DNA from 2 places in the Flavonifractor hominis genome. Region 1 is predicted to be linked to the other one. Evidence: predicted binding sites of a transcription regulator. Region 1 holds the regulator's gene; the other holds the start of a gene.
The links. The regulator HrcA, encoded in region 1, represses chaperone genes, less so after heat shock. The targets are predictions, from matches to a motif close to TGTTAGCACTCNNNNNNNNNGAGTGCTAACA.
Positions count from the first base shown of each region.

Region 2: a site for HrcA is predicted at 1,360-1,390, ahead of htpG (molecular chaperone HtpG). Genes of this name have one in related genera too.

Region 1 is NZ_JBBMFT010000005.1:80,386-83,720, reverse strand. It holds gene WMO45_RS09625 (MATE family efflux transporter) at 1-81, shown strand, start outside; gene WMO45_RS09620 (HIT family protein) at 158-577, shown strand; gene WMO45_RS09615 (GNAT family N-acetyltransferase) at 633-1,100, opposite strand; gene hrcA (heat-inducible transcriptional repressor HrcA) at 1,310-2,362, shown strand; gene grpE (nucleotide exchange factor GrpE) at 2,379-2,927, shown strand; gene dnaK (molecular chaperone DnaK) at 3,058-3,335, shown strand, end outside.
Region 2 is NZ_JBBMFT010000007.1:59,995-63,329, reverse strand. It holds gene WMO45_RS10960 (hypothetical protein) at 1-1,311, shown strand, start outside; gene htpG (molecular chaperone HtpG) at 1,433-3,335, shown strand, end outside.

The DNA.
Region 1 (3,335 bases):
TCCCGCCGCTGGATCAACGACGTGACCCAGTTCGCCCCCGGCGAGGACCCATCGGTGGAAAAATCCAGGATTGGCAAATGAAGCAAAAACGATTATAATACAAAAAAGGCGTCCTTCCGGCGCCCGGAAGTCTCAATGACATATGGGAGGCAGAACTATGAAAGACAATCAGTGCGGATACTGCATGGGCGGGGAGCTGCTGGGCAAATTCGGCATCCCCATCTGCCAGCTGGATGTCAGCCAGCTGATCCTGTTCAAGGAGCAGAGCAAGCCCGGCCGCTGCATCGTGGCCTATAAGGATCACGTCAGTGAGATCGTGGACATCAGCGATGAGGAGCGCAACCGCTTCTTTGCCGACGTGGCCCGGGCCGCCCGTGCGCTGCACGCGGCGTTCCACCCCGACAAGGTCAACTACGGCGCCTACGGTGACACCGGCTGTCACCTGCACATGCACCTGGTGCCCAAGTACAAGGGCCAGGACGAGTGGGGCGGCGTGTTCCAGATGAATCCGGACAAGGTCTACCTGTCCGAGCAGGAGTACGCGGAGATGATCGAGAAGATCAAGGCGTGCCTGTAAACAGAGGAAAACGCGGGACGCAGGTCGAACATCGGCCTGCGTCCCGCGCTTTTTGTCATAGATCCCGCTCCATACGGATGTCAGAGAGTTGAAACCACTTGTCAGAATACGTTACGTATTCAAATCCAAACCGCTCATACAGCCGCAGGGCGTCCTTCAGCTTGTGGCTGGAGGTGAGCACCACCCGCTGCTGCCCGGCCTGCCGGGCGGCCTCCAGGGCGGCCTTCATCAGGGCGCTGCCCACACCGCGGCGGCGGAAGGCCTCCTTCACGCCGAATTTCAGCAGCTCGCACTGCCCCTCTCCCTGGATTTCCAGCATCACCATGCCCGCGATCTGGTCGCCGCAGCGGGCCAGCAGCACCCGCCCGCCCCCGGCGATGAAGCGGTGGGGATCGGCCAGCATCTCCAGGTCCACCGGCTCCAGAAGATCATGTTCCAGCAGCCAGGGCAGAGAGATGTCCTCCAGCTCCTGCTTGTAGCGGTCCTCGTAGTCGATGATCTCCACCGGCCTCTGCTCTTCCACGGGCGTCCCCTCCTTTTTAAGGGTATCATACCATTGAATCCCCTCCGCGTCAACGCCGCCCGCCTTGCACTCTCCGGATCCAACTGCCACTTTTTACGCGTTCACATTTAATTTACAACCGGAACCCTTGACATTTTTCAGGGACGGTGCTACATTATCTTTAGCACTCAGGTGATATGAGTGCTAATCCAAAAGAAAGGGTGGCCGGAATGGATTTGACCGAACGAAAAAAGCGGATCCTCCGCGCCATCATCGAAAGCTACATTCAATCGGCCGAACCTGTGGGGTCCAAGACCATTGCCGCTTCCATCGGCATGGAGGTCTCCTCCGCCACCATCCGCAACGAGATGGCGGACCTGGAGAGCATGGGCCTGCTGGAAAAGCCCCACACCTCCGCCGGGCGCATCCCCTCCCCCAAGGGCTACCGGCTCTACGTCAACGAGCTGATGGAGGAACACAAGCTCTCTCTGCAGGAAACCGAGCGCATCAACCAGGCCCTGCACATGAAAATGCGGGAGCTGGACCGGATCCTGGATGAGGCGGGCCGGGTGGTATCTCAACTGACCAACTACCCCGCCTTTGCCCTCTCCTCCGGCATGCGCCGGGCGACCATCCGCCGGTTTGATCTTTTGATGGTGGAGCACAATGCCTTTATCATCGTGGTGATGACCGACACCAATGTGGTGCGCAACCGGCTGATCCGCCTGCCCTCCGATCTGACGGAGGCCCAGCTGCAGATGCTCAACACCCTGCTCAACACCACCTTTACGGGCCTGCCGCTGGAGGAGATCACCCCCGAGCTGATGCGGGTGGCCCAGCATGCGGCGGGAGACGCCTATGGGCTGATCAGCCTGGTGGTCTCCTTTGCCATGGAGGTGCTGGAGAGTCTGGAGCAGCGCAGGGTCCACACCTCGGGGCTGACCCATCTGCTGGAGCTGCCGGAATACCGCAGTCTGGACCGGGCCCAGACCCTGATGAGCTATCTGTCCGAGGACGCCGACCCGGCCCGGTTCCCCGTCCCCAAGGACGATTCCATGAAGATCCTGATCGGCCCGGAAAACGTGGCCGACGCACTGAAAGACACCAGCGTGGTGGTCGCCCGCTACGACATCGGCGACGGCATGCAGGGCGTGATCGGCGTGGTGGGTCCCACCCGCATGGATTACGCCAAGATCACCGCCCGGCTGTCCTATCTGGCCGAGGGTCTCTCCCGGCTGTTCGGACAGGGCGAACTGCCCACGGGCAGGGACGACGAGAAATAGGAGATGAGTGCATCCCATGAGCGAACAGAACGAGAAAAAAATCGATGCGGTCACCCCGGAAGAGCCGGTGGCGGAGACCGCCGCCCAGGCCGAGCCTGCGCCGGAAGATACGCCCGATCCTCTGCTGGAGGAGCTGGAGACCCTGAAGCAGAACCTGGCCGACCAGGAGGATAAGTTCCTGCGTCTGGCCGCCGAATACGACAACTACCGCCGGCGCAGTCAGCGGGAGAAGGAGTCGGCCTGGGCCGATTCCCGGGCGGAGACCGCCGCCGCTTTCCTGCCGGTATACGATAATCTGGAGCGGGCCCTCAAGCAGGCCACCGCTGACGAGGCCTACAAAAAGGGCGTGGAGATGACCATGACCCAGCTGCGGGAGGTCCTCTCCAAGCTGGGCATCGAAGAGATCCCCGCCCTGGGCGAGACCTTCGACCCCAACCTCCACAACGCCGTGATGCACGTGGAGGAGGAGGGCGCCGGCGAGAACACCATCGTGGATGTGTTCCAGGCCGGCTTCCGCTGCGGCGAGAAAGTCATCCGCTTTGCCATGGTAAAAGTGGCCAACTAAGAAGCGCTGAGCCGCCGAGCAGGGAAGGCAACCCGGCCGCACGGCGTGGGAAGCGTGACATCCGGGCGCATAGCGCCCACCCCTTACTCTGTTAAAAAACAATTTCGAATATTTTGGGAGGAACTGAACTATGTCTAAGATTATTGGTATCGACCTCGGTACGACCAACTCCTGCGTCGCCGTTATGGAGGGCGGCGAGGCCGTTGTCATCCCCAACGCGGAAGGCAACCGCACCACCCCGTCTGTGGTGGCATTCTCCAAGGACGGCGAGCGCATGGTGGGCCAGGTGGCAAAGCGCCAGGCCATCACCAACCCCGACCGCACCATCGCCTCCATCAAGCGTGAGATGGGCAGCAACTATAAAGTGAACATCGACGGCAAGGCCTATACCCCCCAGGAGATCAGCGC
Region 2 (3,335 bases), on a different contig from region 1:
TTTGCCGCCTGGGAAGAAGACGAGGATGGGGTGACGGCCCGGCCGGTGGGCGGCTTCTTTACCAGCACCTACGACGATGTGAAGGACCTGGATTTTTCCGCCTTCCTTGGGTGCTTTCCCAGCGATGAGGTACTCACCGATGCCGACCAGGCCGAGTATGAGGCCTTGGGCGCCCTGCCCGATTCCCCCTGGGACTTTGGGGCGTACCCCGCCCCCTCCCGGCTCCCCATTCCGGTGCGCCGCCTCCACCGGGAGGCGGTGGATCAGGTACTGACCCAATATGCCGGTATTACAACGGCGGATCTGAACGCCACCTCGTCCCCGCCCTATCTGGAGGCATACGACGCCTGGTATGTGGACGGTGACTTTGGCGGGGACTACTTCACCTGCGTGGGCGGTGAAATGCAGGGGGATACCGTCCTGCTGTGGTCGGCCCCCGGCGGGGCGGACGGCAGCCGGTTGGAACTCACCGCCCAGAAGGCGGGCGAGGAGTGGCAGATCTGCTCCTTCCGCAACGGCGGGCCCGACCCGGAGCGCACTCTGTCCGCCCTGCTCAGCGGCCTGCGGGAAGACGAGGTGGGTGAGTATCCCTGGTACGGCGTGTATGAGGAGTGCCTGCCTCCCGCCAACCTGGCCAAGCTGATCCGCACTGCGGCCATCAGCACCCTGGATCTGCCTTCCCTGCCGAAGCCCGTCCTCTGGACGCTGGAGGTGCCCATCGTCCCCGCCACCAACTTTGCCGGCACGGGCACCCTGTATCTGAACGCCGGGCTGGAGGAGAACGTGGTGGAGGTCTGCGGCGGGGAGGCTTTGCCGTCTGGCCCCGTGTATCTGAACAGTCCGGAACTCTACCAGCTGGTCCGCGTCAGCCGGGACTACGAGGGCTTTATCAACGACAGCTTTTATGAAACATACCGGGACCTGGTGGACGGCTACTTTGACAGCCGGCTGACAGACCTGCAAGACGCCGGCTGCGTCTCCTGGGAACTGAGCGAATTCATAGGCGTGCTGGGCACCACCAAACAGAGCGGGAAAGGCGTCGTGGCGTTCCGGATGAACGCCGCCTACCGCACCGACCCGCCGGAGCTGGCCCCCACCCTGCTGGAGGGGGACGCCTGGGTGGACAGCCGCCTGTTGCTCCACGGCCTGGACGGGCAGGACGTCTATCTGGTGACCCTGGACGACGCGCCGGTGGGCATCACCTTCGGGGAGGAGATCCTTACCTTCATCCGGGACCACTGGGGCGAGGATGTGGACCCAGCCGAGCTGCAGGCCATCGTAGCGGCCCATGCGCCCGGTTCTCAATTGTAAACATTTCTTGAACCCTCTTGCAATTTCCGGTACGAAGGATTATGATAGCGTTAGCACTCGTGACAGGTGAGTGCTAACGCTATGTTTTTAACGATTACGTTTGATATAGGAGGCATATACCGTGGAAAAGAAGGAATTTCAGGCCGAATCCAAGCGCCTGCTGGACCTGATGATCAACTCCATCTACACCCACAAGGAGATTTTCCTGCGGGAGATCATCTCCAACGCCAGCGATGCCATGGATAAGCTGGCCTACAAGGCCCTCACCGATGACAAGGTGGGTCTGGACCGCTCCCAGCTGAAGATCACCCTGACCCCCGACCAGATCGGGCGCACCCTGACCATCAGCGACAACGGCATCGGCATGACCCATGACGAGCTGGAGCAGAACCTGGGCACCATTGCCCGCAGCGGCTCGCTGCAGTTTAAGCAGGAGATGGCCAAGCAGGAAAAGGCCGAGGGGGACGCCACCGACATCATCGGCCAGTTCGGCGTGGGCTTTTACTCGGCCTTTATGGTGGCCGATCACGTCACCGTCACCTCCAGGGCCTACGGCTCGGACGAGGCGTGGCAGTGGGCCTCCGACGGGGCGGACGGGTACACGCTGGAGCCTTGCCAGAAGGACACGGTGGGCACCGACATCGTGCTGCACATCAAGGCCAATACCGACGACGACCACTACGACGAGTATCTGGAGCAGTACCGCATCGCCGAGCTGGTGAAAAAGTACTCCGACTATATCCACTACCCCATCGTCATGCTCATGCACAAATCCCGCCAGAAGCCCCGCCCGGAGGACGCCGGCGACGACTACAAGCCCGAGTGGGAGGACTATGACGAGTGGGAGACCCTCAACTCCATGGTCCCCCTGTGGCAGCGGCCCAAGAGCGAGGTCAAGGCTGAGGAGTACAACCAGTTCTATAAGGAGAAGTACGGCGACTGGGAGGACCCGCTGAGCGTCATCCACATCTCCGCCGAGGGCACGGTGGAGTACAAGGCCATGCTCTACATCCCCGCCCACGCCCCCTACGACTTCCACTCCCGGGAGTACCAGAAGGGCCTGCAGCTCTATTCCTCCGGCGTACTCATCATGGACAAGTGCGCCGACCTTCTGCCCGAGCACTTCCGCTTTGTCCAGGGCGTGGTGGACTCCCAGGACTTCTCCCTGAACATCTCCCGTGAGATGCTCCAGCACACCCGCCAGCTGAAGGTCATCGCCACCAATCTGGAGAAGAAGATCAAGGCCGAGCTGCTGCGCCTGCAGAAGGACGAGCGGGAGAAGTACGAGCAGTTCTGGAAGGCCTTCGGCACCCAGATCAAGGTGGGCGTGGTGAGCGACTACGGCGTGCACAAGGACCTGCTGCAGGATCTGCTGCTCTTCTTCTCCTCCAAGGAGGGCAAGCTCACCTCCCTGGCCGAGTACAAGCAGCGCATGCCCGAGGAGCAGAAGTATATCTACTACGCCTGCGGCGAGGATGCCGGCCAGCTGGCCAAGCTGCCCCAGGCCGAGCGCATCCGGGACAAGGGGTATGAGATCCTCTACCTCACCGAGGAGCCCGACCAGTTCGTGGTGGACGCGCTGGGCGCGGTGGACGGCGTGTCCTTCAAGTCGGTGGACGATAAGGACGCCCTGCCCGAGACCGACGAGGAGAAGGCCGCCCTGGAGCAGAAGGCCGAGGAGAACAAGCCCGTGCTGGACTTCTTGAAGCAGACCCTTGGGGATGCGATCAAGGAGGCCCGGATCTCCCAGATCCTGAAGAGCGGCGCGGTGTGCCTCACCGCCGACGGCCCCATCACCCTGGAGATGGAGAAGTATTTCCAGCGTGTGGACCCCCAGAACGCCCAGAATATGAAGGCCCAGCGGGTGCTGGAGCTCAACCCCGACTCCTCTGCATTTGCCGCCCTCAAGCGGGCGCTGGATGCGGATGACAAGGACCTGGCTGGCAAGTACGCCCAGCTGCTCTACGCCCAGGCTCAGCTCATCGCCGGTCTGCCTCTGGCCGACCCGGCGGGGTACACCGAGC